DNA from 2 places in the Streptomyces kanasensis genome. Region 2 is predicted to be linked to the other one. Evidence: riboswitches for the same ligand, from Rfam matches in the RefSeq annotation. Region 2 holds a riboswitch; the other holds the start of a gene.
What was found. Region 2 has a riboswitch for S-adenosylmethionine ahead of thrC (threonine synthase). Riboswitches for the same ligand answer to the same signal wherever they lie in the genome.
Positions count from the first base shown of each region.

Region 1: linked by a shared signal. The riboswitch ahead of ACF053_RS17880 (aminotransferase class V-fold PLP-dependent enzyme) and the one ahead of thrC (threonine synthase) in region 2 are both predicted to bind S-adenosylmethionine.

Region 1 is NZ_JBIBSF010000006.1:355,827-364,380, reverse strand. Features, by position in the region: gene qcrB (cytochrome bc1 complex cytochrome b subunit) at 1-1,157, shown strand, start outside; gene trpD (anthranilate phosphoribosyltransferase) at 1,310-2,374, shown strand; SAM riboswitch class IV at 2,374-2,491, shown strand; gene ACF053_RS17880 (aminotransferase class V-fold PLP-dependent enzyme) at 2,701-4,149, shown strand; gene ACF053_RS17875 (Lrp/AsnC family transcriptional regulator) at 4,182-4,463, opposite strand; gene ACF053_RS17870 (rhomboid family intramembrane serine protease) at 4,460-5,179, opposite strand; gene ACF053_RS17865 (hypothetical protein) at 5,394-5,636, shown strand; gene ACF053_RS17860 (NYN domain-containing protein) at 5,699-7,063, shown strand; gene ACF053_RS17855 (C40 family peptidase) at 7,378-8,403, shown strand.
Region 2 is NZ_JBIBSF010000005.1:110,708-119,261, reverse strand. Features, by position in the region: gene ACF053_RS14645 (cold-shock protein) at 638-841, opposite strand; gene ACF053_RS14640 (MoaD/ThiS family protein) at 1,282-1,560, opposite strand; gene thrC (threonine synthase) at 1,581-2,873, opposite strand; SAM riboswitch class I at 2,892-3,040, opposite strand; gene ACF053_RS14630 (glucosyl-3-phosphoglycerate synthase) at 3,188-4,144, shown strand; gene ACF053_RS14625 (alpha,alpha-trehalose-phosphate synthase (UDP-forming)) at 4,204-5,583, shown strand; gene otsB (trehalose-phosphatase) at 5,687-6,538, opposite strand; gene ACF053_RS14615 (DUF3263 domain-containing protein) at 7,071-7,307, opposite strand; gene ACF053_RS14610 (ABC transporter substrate-binding protein) at 7,322-8,554, opposite strand, start outside.

The DNA of each region.
Region 1 (8,554 bases), on a different contig from region 2:
TGTTCACCGGCTTCACCGGTTACTCGCTCCCGGACGACCTGCTCTCCGGCACCGGTGTCCGCTTCACGCAGGGTGCGATCCTGTCCGTGCCGATCGTGGGCACGTACCTGTCGATGTTCATCTTCGGCGGCGAGTTCCCCGGCCACGACATGGTCGCCCGGTTCTACTCGATCCACATCCTGCTGCTGCCGGGCATCATGCTCGGCCTCGTGGTGGCCCACCTGATCCTGGTCTTCTACCACAAGCACACGCAGTTCGCGGGCCCCGGCCGGACGAACAAGAACGTCGTCGGCATGCCGCTGCTGCCGGTGTACATGGCGAAGGCCGGTGGCTTCTTCTTCCTGGTCTTCGGCGTCGTCGCGGTCATCGCCGGCGCGTTCACCATCAACCCGGTGTGGGCCCTCGGTCCGTACCGCCCGGACCAGGTGTCCACCGGTGCGCAGCCCGACTGGTACATGGGCTTCGCCGAGGGCCTGATCCGCGCCATGCCCGGCTGGGAGATCAACCTGTGGGGCCACACGCTCGTCCTGGGCGTGTTCATCCCGCTGGTCCTGTTCGGCGTGATGCTGGCCGCCATCGCGGCGTACCCGTTCATCGAGTCGTGGATCACCGGCGACAAGCGCGAGCACCACATCCTGGACCGCCCGCGCAACGCCCCGACCCGCACGGGCCTCGGCGTCGCGTGGATCACCGGCTACATGGTCATGCTGATCGGTGGTGGCAACGACATCGTCGCCACGCACTTCCACATGTCGATCAACGCGGTCACCTGGTTCGTCCGGATCGCCTTCTTCGTCGGACCGGTCATCGCCTTCGTCGTCACGAAGCGGATCTGCCTGGGTCTCCAGCGCCGCGACCGCGACAAGGTCCTGCACGGCCGTGAGACGGGCATCATCAAGCGGCTGCCGCACGGTGAGTTCGTCGAGGTCCACGAGCCGCTCAGCCAGGCCCAGCTGCACGCGCTCACCGCGCACGAGCAGTACGCGCCCGCCGAGCTCGGCCCGACGGTCGACGAGAACGGCGTCGAGCGGAAGCCGACCCGTTCGGCGAAGCTCCGCGCGAAGCTGAGCAAGGGCTACTTCGGTGAGGGGAACCAGGTTCCCAAGGCCACGGCCGAGGAGTACAAGGAGATCAGCGCGGGCCACGGCCACCACTGATCACCTCCCCCCGAGGGTCCGCCCCCGGGGGGACCCCGGACCCGAGAAGGTCGCCACGGCAGGAGCCCCGTCCAATCGTCGGACGGGGCTCTTCGCCGTCCCCGGCGGTGGATAGGCTGGGGCTCTCATCCGTCACGGACCCAGGAGCGACCATGAGCGCTGTGCAACCCGCTGGAGGACCGACCACGGCGGGCCGCTCCTGGCCCGTGGTCCTCGACACCCTCCTCGCCGGCCGGGACCTCGACGCCGACACGACCGCCTGGGCGATGGAGCGCGTCCTCAGCGGCGAGGCCACCGACGCGCAGATCGCCGGCTTCGCGGTCGCCCTGCGCGCGAAGGGGGAGACGGTCGAGGAGATCACCGGCCTCGTCCGCACCATGTACGCCCACGCCCGCACCATCGACGTGCCCGGTCCGTCCGTCGACATCGTCGGCACCGGCGGTGACGGCGCGAAGACCGTCAACATCTCCACCATGTCGGCGGTCGTCGTGGCCGGTACGGGCGCGAAGGTCGTCAAGCACGGCAACCGCGCCGCCTCCTCCGCCTCCGGCGCCTCGGACGTCCTGGAGAAGCTCGGCGTCAACCTCGAACTGACCCCGGAGCGGGTCGCCGAGGTCGCCGACGAGGCGGGCATCACCTTCTGCTTCGCCGTCAAGTTCCACCCCGCCCTGCGCCACGTCGCCGCGGCCCGCAAGGAGCTGGGCATCCGCACGACCTTCAACTTCCTCGGGCCGCTGACCAACCCCGCCCGCGTACGGGCCCAGGCGACCGGCGTCGCGGACGCCCGCATGGCCCCCATCCTCGCCGGCGTACTCGCCGAGCGCGGCTCGTCGGCGCTCGTCTTCCGCGGCGACGACGGCCTCGACGAGCTGACCACCACCGCGACGTCCCGCGTGTGGACCGTCCGCGACGGGGCCGTGCGCGAGGAGGCGTTCGACCCGCGCGACGTGGGCCTCGACCTGGTGCCCGTGGAGGCCCTGCGCGGCGCGGACGCCTCGTACAACGCCGACGTCGCCCGCCGGCTGCTCGCCGGCGAGCGGGGCCCGGTGCGGGACGCCGTGCTGCTCAACTCGGCTGCGGCCCTGGTGGCCCTGGCCCCGACCGACGCGCCGCTGGCCGAGCAGATCCGGGCGGGCATGGAGAAGGCCGCGCAGTCCATCGACTCGGGCGCCGCCCGCGCGACCCTGGACCGCTGGGTCCGCGCCAGCAACCGCTAGGTCCTGCTTCTTGGATCAGGCCGGGCGCCGCGAGCCCGGCAGGATCCGAAAGACACCCCCTGGGGCCCCGGGTGAAGACCAGGCCGCAGGCAGCGAGGTCTGCGGCAAGCGCGGACCCCTGCACACCCTGGGGTCCTGGTCCCGAGGGAGCAGTCTCGTGAGCAAGCGAATGCGCTAGGGCCTTCGGCCCTCCTCCCCCTCCGCACGGCCACCGTCGTCATCGCCGGGCCGTGCGTCGAGGCAGTCACCCGTACGCGCCACGGCCCTGCCGTCGCCCTGCGGGTTCCGCACGCCCCCATTCGCCGCGCCCGTTGGGAGAGTCCGCCATGTCCGCGTACCCGAACGCCACCGTTTCCCCCCTCACCGAGGCCGCCCCCGCGGTGTCCGCCGCCGTGCCCGCGCCGGCCACCGTCCCCGTCTCCACCGCCTCCACCCCCTCCGCCTCCGACGGTCCGCTGCCCGTGCTCGGGCGGGACGTGACCGTGCCGCTCGTCACCGGCGGCCACGTCACGTACGCCGCGCTGGACTACGCGGCCAGCGCGCCCGCGCTGCAGCGCGTCTGGGACGACGTCGCCGCGTACGCGCCGTACTACGGCAGCGTCCACCGCGGCGCCGGGTACCTCTCGCAGCTCTCCACCGACCTGTTCGAGAGCAGCCGCGCGACCGTCGCCGCCTTTCTCGGCTGCCGCCCCGACGACCAGGTGGTGTTCACCCGCTCCACGACCGACTCGCTGAACCTCCTCGCGCACGTACTGCCCGAGGGGTGCGAGGTGTTCGTCTTCGAGACGGAGCACCACGCGTCGCTGCTGCCGTGGCGGGGCGCGCGGGTCACCTACCTGGACGCGCCGCGCACGCCGGGGCAGGCCGTGCGCACGCTGGAGCGGGCCCTCGCCGACCGGGAGCCGTACGGCCCCGCCCTCGTGTGCGTGACCGGCGCCTCCAACGTGACCGGAGAGCTGTGGCCCGTACGCGAACTGGCCGCGGCCGCGCACGCGCACGGGGCGCGCATCGTCCTCGACGCCGCCCAGTTGGCGCCCCACCACCCGGTGGACGTCGCCGACCTGGACGTGGACTGGGTGGCCTTCTCGGGGCACAAGCTGTACGCGCCGTTCGGCACCGGCGTGCTGGCCGGCCGGGCGGACTGGCTGCGGGAGGCCGAGCCGTATCTGGCGGGTGGGGGCGCCTCCCGGCGCGTGGCCCGGCGGGCGGACGGCGGCGTGGACGTCGACTGGCACACCACGGCCGCCCGGCACGAAGCCGGTTCACCCAACGTGATCGGCGCCTACGCGGTCGCCTCGGCGTGCACCGCGCTGACCGAGGCCGGGTTCGACGCGCTCGTGGCCCGGGAGTGCGAGCTCATCACGCGCGTGCGGCAGGGGTTGGCCGACGTGCCGCAGGTGCGCGTGCTGTCGCTGTTCGGCGACGACGCCCCGCGCGTCGGCGTCCTCTCCTTCGTCGTGGAGGGGTGGAACAGCTCGCACTTCGCCGCCGCGCTCTCCGCCGAGTACGGCATCGGCGTGCGCGACGGCCTCTTCTGCGCCCACCCGCTGGTGCGCACGCTGCTGGGCGGGGCCCCGCAGGAGCCCGGCGCGTGCGGCGCGCCGGAGGCCGGACCGGGCGAGCGGTCCCTCAACGCGATCCGGGTCAGCTTCGGCGCGGGGACGCCCGACGAGCACGTCGAGCGCTTCGTCCGGGCCGTGCGCGAGCTGGTCCGCGACGGCGCCCGCTGGAGCTACCGCACCGAGGACGGGCGCTGCGTGCCGGACCGTGGCTGAATCCGTTTCACCCGTACGGGTGATTCGCTGGGTTACGCGTCGAGGCCGATCGCGAAGGCCGCCTCCAGGTCGTGCTGGGAGTACGTGCGGAAGGCGACGTGGGTGTCGGTCGCGACGACTCCGGGGATCTTGCTGATGCTGCCCGGGATGACGTCGGCCAGGTCGTCGTGCCTGGCCACGCGGACCATGGCGACGAGGTCGTAGGTGCCGGTGACGGAGAAGACCTCGCTCACGTTGTCGAGAGCGGCGATCGCCTCCGCGATCTCCGGAATGCGGTCCACGCTGGTCTTGATGAGCACGATCGCGGTGATCACGGCTGTCCCTCTCCCTCGGTGGCCGCTGCTGGGGCCTTCACTCTAATGCCCCGGTAGCGCGCCCACGCGTGGAGGAAGCCCAGCCCGAAGCCGATCAGGTGCGCGAGGTAGGCGACGCCCGGACCGCTGCCGGCGCCGCGCGCCGCCAGCCACTGCAGGGCGAACCAGAAGACCAGCACGATCCAGGCGGGGAAGCGCAGCGGCAGGAAGAAGAGGAACGGGAAGAGGCTCGTGACCCGGGCACGCGGGAAGAGGTAGAGGAACGCCCCGAGCACCCCCGAGATCGCCCCCGACGCCCCCACGAGCGTCTGCCCGCTGTCCGCGTGCGCCAGCGCGTACCCGGCGAGTGCCAGACAGCCGCAGACCACGTAGAAGGCGCCGAAGCGCAAGTGCCCCATGCGCTCCTCGGCCATCGCGCCGAAGACGAAGAGGAAGAGCATGTTGCCGAGCAGGTGCAGCCAGTTGCCGTGCACGAACAGGGCGCTCAGCGGGGTGAGCAGCGCCGCGGGCGACCCGCTCAGCAGGTCCGCCGGAATCACTCCCCAGCGCCGGAAGTAGTCGCTCTGGGCCAGGACGAGGTCGTCGCCCGTCCCGTACGACGGATTGAGCCCCGAGGCCGGTCCGAGGACGAACACCACCGCGCACACGCCGATGACGGCGTAGGTCACCGAGGGCCCGGTGACCGCACGCCGGAACGTTCCGCGCCAATCCCTCACGCACAGATCATGACGTACGGGGAGCGAGCCGGACAGAGCGCCTCGCCGGGCCGGCGGTCACCCTGGGCCGGCCCCGCCCTCCGCCCGAGCAGGGGGGACCGCCGAGGCCGTAGGGTTACGGACGTGCCCGGGGCCGCTCCCGGGGCACCCGCAGTCCGACGGCGCACCGCGGGTCGATTACTGGAACGACCGGACCATGACAAGGACGGCCACCATGACGACGGTTCCCCAGCCGACCGCCGAGACCCGCTGGCGCTGCACCCTGTGCGGCAACCTGACACGTTTCGACGTGACGCGCTCCTCGAAGGTCGTGGAGTACGTCCATCTGGACCTGGCGGGGGAGCCCACGGTGGAGGAGCGCGAGGTGGTCAGTGAGACCATCGAGTCGGTCCGCTGCCGCTGGTGCAACGCCGTGGACCGGATCGAGCTGGTGGACAGGCCGGGCGCCGGCTCCTGAGCGGCGCGCCCGGTGCGGCGGGCGGCCCGGTGAAGAGAGAACGACGGTAGGGGTGACGGATCGTGGCGCAGCCCGAAAGCGGCGCTGAGTCGGCCGGTGCGGCCGGTGACGCCGCCGAGGCGCTCGACCGCCCGCTGCCCGAGCCGGTGCGGCGCCGGGTCGTGGCGCTCGTGTCCGAGGCGTTCGGCGGCCTGACGGTCGCCGAGCTGCCGGCCCAGTTGCGGCAGTACGCGCGGTTCACCCCCTCGCGCCGGGCCAGGTTCGCGGGCAACGCCATGGCGGCCGCGCTGGAGGGCGACGCGCTCTTCCGGCAGCGGATCGGCGAGCGGCTGCGGGGAACCCAGCCGGAGCTGACCCGGGCCGTCGAGTCCGGCGCGCCGCCCGCGGCCGCCGACCCCGTCGACGTGGCCGCCGCCGCGTACGTGCTCCGCCCCGCCGGCTGGGTCAAGCTGGTCGCCGCCGCCGGCGAGGAGGTGCAGCGCGCCGACGCCGAGCGGGCCGACGAGGCCGGCCGGCGGGAGCTGGAGCGGCTGCGCGAGGAGCTCGCCGAGGCCCGTGCCCAGACCCGGTCGGAGACCGAGCGGCTGCGCGCCGAGCTGGAGGCGGCCCGCAAGGAAGCCGAATCGCTTCAGCGCAAGCTGCGCAGCGCCCAGAGCGACGTGAAGCGCGGCGAGGCGGCCCTGCGCCGCACGCGGGCGGAGGTCGACGCCGCGAAGGCCGACGCCACCGCCCGGGTCTCCGCCGCGGAGAGCGAGAGCCGCCGCCTCAAGGCGCGGCTCGGCGAGACCGAGGCGGCCCTGGAGGCCAGCCGCCGGGCGGCCAGGGAGGGCCGCTCGGTGGAGGACGTACGGCTGCGGCTGCTGCTCGACACCGTCCTGGAGGCGGCGCAGGGGCTGCGCCGCGAACTGGCCCTGCCGCCCGTCGCGGTGCGCCCCGCCGACTCCGTGGACGCGGTGGAGCCGGGCCGGATGTCGCCCAAGGACATCGCGGCCCGGGCGCTCTCCGAGACCGACCCCGCCCTCCTCGACCAGCTGCTCGCCCTCCCGCAGGCCCACCTGGTCGTCGACGGGTACAACGTCACCAAGACCGGCTATCCGACGATGCCGCTGGAGAAGCAGCGGCTGCGGCTGCTCGGTGGGCTCGCCGGGCTGGCCGCCCGCACCGGTGCCGAGGTCACCTGCGTCTTCGACGGGGCCGAGCTGGCCGCCCCGGTACTGCTGGCGCCGCCGCGTGGCGTGCGGGTGCTCTTCTCCAAGCCGGGGGTCACCGCCGACGAGGTGATCCGCCAGCTGGTGCGGGCCGAGCCCGCCGGTCGGCCCGTCGTCGTGGTCTCCAGCGACCGCGAGGTCGCGGACGGCGTCGCCAAGTCCGGTGCCCGGCCGGTCGCGTCCGTCATGCTGCTCAAGCGGCTTTCGCGGCTCTCGTAACTCCTGCGCCGCATGCCCCATTTGAGGGCGCGTGGCGGAACCCACCGTCAACCGCCCATGACGCAGCGTGGGACGGGGGTGGGGAATGTGGCCGGCGGGCGAGATTTTTCTCATGAGGATTTGAACTGATCACAAGTTGGTCACTAGGGTCTGGGCTCGAACCTTCGCGCGGTTGGTCGTCCATCGGGGACGACAGCGAAGGAACCGCCTAAATCGTGCAGTTCGGACGTATTCACGGGGTGTCCGGGTGCACGGTGCCGGGGCACCGACCGTCCACCGGCAGGCGGCTCATGAGGAAGAAGGAGCTCGCCTCCGTGGCGTCCCACCGTCGACCCAAGCAGCCGAGCCGCACCCGTGTGACCGTGCTCACCGCCACCGCGGCCGCTGCCGTGGCCCTGACCTCGCAGACCGCTTCGGCCGCGCCGCAGCCGACCAAGGACCAGGTCAAGGAGAAGGTCGACAAGCTCCACCACGAGGCCGAAGAGGCCACGGAGCAGTTCAACCTCGCCGACGAACGGCGCGAGAAGCTCCAGAAGGAGATCACCGCTCTCCAGGACCAGGTCGCCCGCGGCCAGGAAGAGCTCAACACCCTCCGCGACGGCATCGGATCGGTCGCCAGCGCCCAGTACCGCAACGGCGGCATGGACCCGTCCCTCCAGCTCTTCCTCTCCTCCGACCCGGACGACTACCTCGACAAGGCGTCCGCCGTCGACCAGCTCTCCGCCAAGCAGACCGAGACGCTCCGCACCATCCAGGCCAAGCAGCGCACGCTCGCGCAGCAGCGCGCCGAGGCGACCGCGAAGCTCGGCGACCTGGAGGACGTCCGCAAGTCGCTCGGCGACAAGAAGAAGAAGTACCAGGCCAAGCTGGCCGAGGCGCAGAAGCTGCTCAACACGCTCACCGCCGAGGAGCGGCGGAAGATGCAGCAGGAGGAGCAGCGTGCCAGCCGGGACGCCGGCGAGCGCGTCGAGCTCGGCAACGAGGTCCCGGCCTCCCAGCGCGGCGCCGCCGCGCTCAACGCGGCCGCCACGCAGATCGGCAAGCCGTACGTCTCCGGTGCCGAGGGCCCCAACTCCTACGACTGCTCCGGCCTGACGCAGTGGGCCTACCGCCAGGCGGGCGTGAGCATCACGCGCACCACGTACACGCAGCAGAACGACGGCGTGAAGATCGGCCGCGGCGAGCTCAAGCCGGGCGACCTCGTCTTCTTCAACAGCCTCGCCCACGTGGGCCTGTACGCCGGCAACAACACCGTGCTGCACGCCCCGAAGCCGGGCACCTCGGTCCGCTACGAGTCGATGGACTATCTGGGTTCGTTCCAGTTCGGCGTCCGCATCTGACCCGTGCGCCCGCGGCCGGGCAGCTGATATGCGCGGCACGCCCGGCGTGTCGGTCGAACCGCCCGCCATGCGCGCCCGATCGGGGGATTTCCCGACCCCCGTACTGACGCCCCGCCCCGCCGGTGACCTGTGGTTCCCGGCGGGGCGTCAC
Region 2 (8,554 bases):
TACGGGCGGTGGGGGCGTACGAACCTGGGGCGTGCGCACCGGAGGGGCGCGCCCGCCGAGGGGGCGGCCCCGCACCGCTCACCCCTCACACACCCGGCGGCCGGCGGGCTCGTACGGGCCGGGGGCGCACGAACCTGGCGCGTACGCGCCGACGGGGCGCGCCCGCCGAGGGGGCGCGGCCTCGCACCGCCCGCCCTCAGGCACCCCGGGTGCGACCCCCGCGCGGCCGCAGGGCGTGCCGGCCGGGCGCATCGACCTGGGGGCTTGCCCGTCAGCCGGGGCGGCCCCGTAGCACCCACCCCCACCCACCCGGGCGGCGCGACCCCGCGCGGCGGTGGGGGCGTACCGGCCGGGGCGTACCGGCCAAGGGCACGGCCCCGCGCCGCTCACCCTCACAACCCCGGGTGCGAACCCGCGTGGCGGCCTGGAGCGCCCCGTCCGGCACCGGGCAGTGCGCGGCATCCGGCACCGGCCGTCGCGGCACCGGCCGTGCGCGGCACCCGGGCGTGCGCGGGCGCGGTTCGGGCCCGGTCCGGGCGCGGGGGACCTGCCGGTCCCCGGGACGGGCGGAGGGCCCGCACCCCGGTGCCGGGGTGCGGGCCCTCCGTCGCCATGCCGTTGGCCGGACGCGTCGTACCTAGACGGCGATCTTGACCATGTCCGCCTGCGGACCCTTCTGACCCTGCGAGATCTCGAACTCGACCCGCTGGCCCTCCTCAAGGGTGCGGTACCCATCCATCTGGATCGCGCTGTAGTGGACGAAAACATCCGCACCACCGTCGACCGCGATGAAGCCGTACCCCTTCTCCGCGTTGAACCACTTGACGGTGCCCTGAGCCATGCCTAACTCCCCTATTACTGGCCCTTGCACAGGACCGCACTTCGCGGACCCGGGTCAGACCTCGCCCACTGACCGAACCCCTGGCTCTCCGAGCCGGGGACGCCCCAGGAGCGTGCGCCGGAACGCGTCGACCGCGGCTGAATGTATCTGCCCAACTGCCCTCTGCAACAGGTCAATCGGACGAGAATTCCGAGCACCGGCGAAGGGAGAACCTGTCCACAATGGTCATAACCCCGGGCAAGTCGGGCCGGGCAAACGGCGCAAAGTTCGCAAGAAACGACGCTACTTTGGCTACATCTTGTCGCGGCCGGGCGCATTCTCATATGCACGTGGCACAGGCGGCGGCGGGGACTTCCCCAACCCTACCGCGCTCAACCATGCAGAATTGCCCCCTCCGCTTTTGTCGGCGGAGGGGGCAACGGAGAAAAGCGGAAGGGAACTCAGCAACCGCCCGCTACCGCCGGAATGATCGAGACGCCCGCGCCGTCGGGGGTCGACGTGGCGAGCCCGCCCTCGAAGCGGACGTCGTCGTCGTTGACGTAGACGTTCACAAAGCGGCGCAGCTGCCCCTGGTCGTCGAGGACGCGCGCGGCGATGCCCGGGTGGTTCTTCTCCAGGGACTCGATGACCTCGGCGAGGGTGGCCCCCTCGGCCTCGACCTCGGACCGGCCGTCCGTGTACGTGCGGAGGATGGTGGGGATGCGGACGTTGACGCTCATGTTTCGTGTCTCCCGGGGGGTCAGTGGGCGAGGCCGGCGTCCCGGAACGCGTCCAGGCTCGGGCGGATGGTCGCGGTGGGACCGGTCGTCGGGGCGACCGCGTCCAGGGTCTTGAGGCCGTCGCCGGTGTTGAGGACGACGGTGGTGAGGGTCGGGTCGAGGAGGCCCTGCTCGACGAGCTTGCGCGTCACGCCCACCGTCACGCCGCCCGCCGTCTCGGCGAAGATGCCCTCGGTGCGGGCCAGCAGCTTGATCGCGTCGACGACCTGCGCGTCGTCGACGTCCTCCACCGCGCCGCCGGTGCGGCGGGCGATGTCGAGGACGTACGGTCCGTCCGCCGGGTTGCCGATGGCGAGCGACTTGGCGATCGTGTTCGGCTTCTGCGGGCGCACGACGTCGTGGCCGGCCTTGAAGGCGGCCGACACCGGGGAGCAGCCCTCCGCCTGGGCGCCGAAGATCCTGTACGGCTTGTCCTCGACCAGGCCCAGCCGGATCAGCTCCTGCAGCCCCTTGTCGATCTTCGTCAGCTGCGAGCCGGACGCGATCGGGATCACCAGCTGGTCGGGGAGCCGCCACCCGAGCTGCTCGCAGATCTCGTACGCGAGGGTCTTGGAGCCCTCGGCGTAGTACGGGCGGAGGTTGACGTTGACGAAGCCCCAGCCCTCGCCGAGCGGGTCGCCGATGAGCTCCGAGCAGAAGCGGTTGACGTCGTCGTACGTGCCCTCGATGCCGACGAGGTCGCCGCCGTAGACCGCGGCCATGACGACCTTGCCCTGCTCCAGGTCGTGCGGGATGAACACGCACGAGCGGAAGCCGGCGCGGGCGGCGGCGGCGCCCACCGCGCCCGCGAGGTTGCCCGTGGAGGAGCAGGACAGGGTGGTGAAGCCGAAGGCGCGGGCGGCCTCCAGGGCCTGGGCGACCACGCGGTCCTTGAAGGAGTGGGTCGGGTTCCCGGAGTCGTCCTTGACGAACAGCTTGCCGGGCTCGACGCCCAGCTCGCGGGCGAGGTTGTCGGCCCGCACGAGGGGCGTCCAGCCGGGGTTCAGGTTGGGCTTGTCGGCGACGTCGGCCGGGACGGGCAGGAGGGGGGCGTAGCGCCAGATGTTGGCCGGGCCGGCCTCGATCCGCTTGCGCAGCTCCTCCGGGTCGCCGGCCGGGAGGTGGTAGGCCACTTCGAGGGGGCCGAAACAGAACTCGCAGGCGAAGATCGGGCCGAGCGCGAAGCGCTCACCGCATTCGCGACAGGAGAGTCCGGCGGCGGGGCCGAGGTCGACGGAGGTGGCGCTGGTGGGTGCGGTGGTCTGCACAGCCATGGGAGGCGAGGCCCTTTCTCCTCATCTTTCTCACTGGCGTCTTTCGCCGTGAGACGGATTTGGCACCTTCCCTAGCCGGGGACCTCGCGGCACGTGCGCGTGCGAGACCGACTGGAGGGTTGCCGGGGCTTCATCGGGCCGTTTCCCTCTGCCCCTCTGGATGAGCGGTATGTGGTTGTCGGCGTGGGACCCCGGCATGCGGGCGTCTCACGCGTTGTTCAAGACTGTAACCGAAGGGGCCGGCGTCCGAGAGGGGCGTCCGACCTACGAGATGGATCACCTGCGGTTATGGAACGACCCGAGGAGAGGCGCGCGTGCTGGAAGAGGTGGAGCGCTGGCTGGAGCGGCGGTCCTGGTCCGTGGCCGACCGGCCCCTGGACCGGCTGCTCGCCGCCAAGCGGGCCCGCGGCACGACGGTGAGCGTCGTCCTGCCCGCGCTGGACGAGGAGGCGACGGTCGGCGAGATCGTCACCGTGATCCGGCGGGAGCTGATGTCGGAGGCGGTGCCGCTCGTCGACGAGCTCGTCGTCCTCGACTCCGGCTCGACCGACCGCACGGCCGAGGTCGCCGCGGCGGCCGGCGCGCGCGTGGTGGCGCGGGACGACGTGCTGCCGCGGATACCCGCCGTCCCGGGCAAGGGCGAGGTGCTGTGGCGCTCCCTGCTGGTGACCGGCGGGGACGTGGTGTGCTTCGTCGACGCCGACCTGCGCGAGTTCCGCGCCGACTTCGTGACGGGCATCATGGGGCCGCTGCTCACCGACCCGGACGTCGAGTTCGTGAAGGCCACGTACGACCGGCCGCTCGGCTCCGGACCGGCCGCCGGGCAGGGCGGACGGGTGACGGAGCTGGTCGCGCGGCCCCTGCTGAACCTGCACTGGCCGCAGCTGGCCGGGTTCGTCCAGCCGCTCGGCGGGGAGTACGCGGCCCGCCGCTCGCTGCTGGAGCGGCTGCCCTTCCCGGTGGGGTACGGCGTGGAACTGGCGCTGCTGGTGGACGCGCTGCACCTGGTGGGGCTGGACGCGCTGGCGCAGGTCGACGTGGGCGTGCGCCTCCACCGCCACCAGGACGACCGGGCGCTGGGGCGGATGGCCGCGGCGATCTACCGCACGGCCCAGCTGCGGCTGTCGCGCGGGCACCTGGTGCGGCCGCGGCTGACGCAGTTCGAGCGCACCGAGGCGGGGTTCGCGCCGCGTACCCACCCGGTGGACACGGAGGAGCGCCCGCCGATGGTCGAGGTGGCGGAGTACGTGCGGAAGCGCCGGGTGGCCTGACGGCCGGCGGGTTCGTTTCCGCACGTTTGAGCGTTTCCGGCGCGGGCTAGGTTGGCCTCATGGTCTCGGACATCCTGGTGGCATCGAATCGCGGTCCGGTCAGCTACGCGCTGCGGGAGGACGGCGAGCTGGAGGCGAGGCGCGGTGGCGGGGGCCTGGTCTCCGGGCTCTCCGCGATCGGGCCCGACGCGGGCGCGGTGTGGGTGTGCGCCGCGCTGGGCGACGGCGACCGCGAGGCGGTGCGCCGGGGCGTCGGCGAGACGGGCGTCCGCATGCTGGACATCGACGCGGAGACGCACGCCGCCGCCTACAACGGCATCGCCAACTCCGTGCTGTGGTTCGTGCACCACATGCTCTACCAGACCCCCCTGGAGCCGGCCTTCGACGCGGAGTTCCGCACGCGCTGGGAGGCGTACCGGACGTACAACCGCGCCTTCGCCGAGGCGCTCGCGGCGGAGGCGGCCCCGGGCGCGGCGGTCCTCATCCAGGACTACCACCTCGCGCTGGCCCCCGGCATGCTCCGCGAGCTCCGCCCCGACCTGCGCATCGGCCACTTCTCGCACACCCCGTGGGCGCCGCCGGACTACTTCGGCATGCTCCCGGACGACGTTGCCCGCGAGCTGCTGCGCGGCATGCTCGGCGCGGACCGGCTCGGCTTCCTCACCCGCCGCTGGGCGGACTCCTTCGCCGCCTGCTGCGAGCGGCTCGTCGGCGGCACGGGCGACACGCGGATCGGCGTGCACGGCCTGGGCGCCGACGCCGCATTCCTGCGCGCCCGCTCGCGCGAGGCGGACGTCGAGGACCGCATGGCGACGCTGCGGGAGCAGATCGGCGGGGCGGACCGGAAGACCGTCATCCGCGTGGACCGCACGGAGCTGTCGAAGAACATCGTGCGCGGCCTGCTCTCCTACCGGGCGCTGCTGGAGGAGCACCCCGAGTGGCGCGAGCGGGTCGTCCACATCGCCTTCGCCTACCCCTCCCGACAGGACCTCGCCGTGTACCGGGAGTACACCGCGGAGGTCTCCCGGCTGGCGGACGAGATCAACACCGCGTACGGCACGGACGGCTGGACGCCGGTCCTGCTCCACGTGAAGGACGACTTCGCCCGCTCCCTCGCCGCGTACCGCCTCGCCGACGTGGCGCTGGTCAACCCCATCAGGGACGGCATGAACCTGGTCGCCAAGGAGGTCCCGGTCGTCTCCGACGGGGGCTGCGCCCTGGTCCTGTCCCGCGAGGCCGGGGCGCACGAGGAGCTCGGCGACGCCGCGGTGACGGTCAACCCGTACGACGTCACCGGCACCGCCCGGGCCCTGCACGAGGCGCTCTCCATGCCGGCCGCCGAACGCGCCGAACGCACCGAGCGCCTCGCCGCCGCGGCCACCGCCCTCCCGCCGCAGCGCTGGTTCCTCGACCAGCTGGAGGCCCTGCGCGCCCTGTGACCGCGGCGGGCCCCCGCCCGCGCGCACGGCGAACGGCCCCGGCGCGTGCCGGGGCCGTTCGCCGTGCGCGCGCCTGCGCGTGCGCGTCGCCGGGACCGTTCGGTCAGTGGGGGAGGGCGCGGGCCAGGGAGGCGAGGAAGCCGACCACCGCGGCCGGGCCCGGGAGGGTGAGGTCGGCGCGGGCGGCGAGGGTGCTCACCTCGTCGCTGCCGCTGCACACCAGCAGGCCCGGGACGCCCTCGGCGCGGAGCTTCTCCACCGCGGCGAAGGCCGGCAGGTCGCCGAGGTCGTCCCCCGCGTACAGGACCGCCCCGGCGCCCGTGGCGCGCACGTGCTCCAGGAGCGCCTCGCCCTTGTCCATCCCGGGCGGGCGCAGCTCCAGGACCATGCGGCCCGGTTCCACGACGAGCCCGTGCCGGGTGGCCAGGTCGGCGAGGGGGTCCACCAGGGCGTCGAACGCCGCCTGCGGGTCGGTCGCGCGGCGCGTGTGGACGGCGACCGCGCGGCCCTTCTCCTCGATCCACGTCCCGGGCCACGCGCCGGCCCGCTCCAGGACGCCGGGCAGTTCGGCGCGCACCGCCGCGACGCCCGGGTGCTCGGGGGCGGCGCGGACCTCGCCGGTGCGGGCGTCCCAGCGTTCGGCGCCGTAGTGGCCGAGGACGACGAGGCGGTCCAGGCCCGGCACCCCGGCGAAGCCGCCGTACCGGACCGCGACGCCGGCCGGGCGCCCGGTGACCACCGCGACGGAGCCGACGCCCGGGGCCAGCTCGGCGAGCGCGGGCACGGCGTCCGGGTGGGCGCGGGCCTGCTCGGGGTCGGCGACGATCGGCGCGAGGGTCCCGTCGAAGTCGACGGCCACGACGGCGGTGCGGGGCCGCGCCAGGATCGCGGCCAGGCCCTCACGGCCGGCGGCCGTGGCGGGCACGGGAAGGCTGTCATCCGGGTAACTGGACATGTGTGCGTACCTATCCCGTACGCCCCCGGGACACACCTCCCCACCCCGGCCACGCCCGGTCCCCCACCGCCGACGCGCCACCGCGTCACCCGTCCCGCCCGGGACGCCCCCGCGCCGAAGCCCTCACCGGACCGCTCCCGGTCGCGGAGCACCCGCCGGGGTGGCGGGAGGACGGGACCGCGCGGGGCGACCGACACCTCCGGCACCCGCCGCGAACCCCCCGGGGCCACCCGCCCGCGGCCGGCGGCCGTCCCGCACCCCACGGCGTCCCCACCGCCGTAGCGGAACGCACAGCCCGCGAAGGGATGGCGGCCACAGCCCCCCGCGCTCCGGGACGCTCCCACGGCCGCGGAGGAACCGCCCTGGCGGGGCGCGCGGGCAGGCGAGCCCTGGCGCCTCCGGCGAGGCCGGGGCGCCGGGGCGTCCCACGGTGGACGGGCGTCCGGAGTTTCCGGGGAGGGGCGGGTATCCGGCGCGTCCGCGGTGCGGTTCCGGCGAGCCCGGGCCCCCCGCGTGCCCCCGCCGCGGTGGGTCAGCGGTGGGATTCCCGGGTGGCGCGCAGGCGGCGGAGGCGGTTGACCGTGACCGGGTCGTGGGCGAGGGCGCGCTCGTCGTCGAGGAGGGCGTTCAGCAGCTGGTAGTACCGGACCGGCGAGAGGTCCAGCTGCTCGCGGATCGCCCGTTCCTTCGCCCCCGGCCCCGGCCAGGAGCGCCGTTCCATGGCCAGGACCGCGCGGGCGCGGTCGTCGAGTGCGGGGCGTTCGGTCATATCAGCAACTTAAGCTACCGCGCCGACGCCGAGGCCTGGGCCGACCGGGCGTCCCGGGCGATCTGCTCCAGGACGGCGCGCGGCTCGCCGCCGGGGGCGACGGCCCGGCCGATGTTCTTCTTCACGCTCTCGCTCACCCGCGCCCACGAGGTGTCGCCGACGGGGTACAGCTCCGAGCCGGCCAGCTCCTCCAGGAACGGCCGCATCGCGGCGTGCTGCTCGTCCGCCTCCATGGCGTCGCTCGCGGAGACGGTGACGGGGAGCAGGTCGTACCGGTCGGAGAAGGCCATGACGTTCTTGTCCTGGTACACGAAGTCCAGGAAGTCGCCTATCTCCTTGCGGTGGCCGTTCTGCTTGAACGCCATCATCCAGTCGGCCACGCCGAGCGTCGCCTTGGACTTGCCGGCGACGCCGGGCAGCGGCACCGTGCCGACCTCCACCCCGGCCTTCTCGGCGGTCGCCATCAGCGTCGGGTGGCCGTTGAGCATGCCGACCTCGCCGCGGACGAAGGCGTCGAACGCCTCCTGCCGGTCGAGTTCGCCGGGGGCGACGGGGCCGGTGAGGCCCTTGCCGACGAGTTCCTTCTTCAGCCAGCCGAACGTCTCGACGTTCGCGGGCGAGTCGATCTGGTACGCGGTGCCGGTCGTGTCCCGGTAGCCGCCGCCACCGCCGAGCAGCCACATCATGGTCTCGGCCTGGGACTCCTCGGGCCCGAGCGGCAGCGCGTAGGGGTACTTCACGTCCTTGGCCTTCAGCTTCTGGGCCGCCTTCTGCAGCTCGTCCCAGCTGCCGGGCGGCGTGGCGCCGGCCGCCTGGAAGAGCTTCTCGTTGAAGAAGAGCATCCGGGTGCTGGCGCCGAACGGCATGCCGTACTGGGCCCGGTCCACCTCGCCGGCCTGCCGCAGCATGGGCAGGAAGTTCGCCTGCGTGGGGACGGAGAGGAGGGTGTCGGCGGAGTAGAGCCGGCCCGCCCGCGCGTGGTCCGCGTACGCGCCGATCTGCGCCATGTCCGGCGCCTCGCCGCGGTCGACCATCTCGGCGACCTCGCGGTCGACGTCCTTCCAGGACAGGACGGTGACGTCGATCTTCACGCCGGGCGTCTTCTTCTCGTACGCGCGGGCCAGCTCGTCCCAGTACTTCTGCGACGTGTTGGCGTTGCTGTTGCCGTAGTCGGCGGCGACCAGCTTCAGGGTGACCTCTCCGGCGGAATCCGCTCCGCAGCCCGACAGGGTCGCCGTGATCGTCAG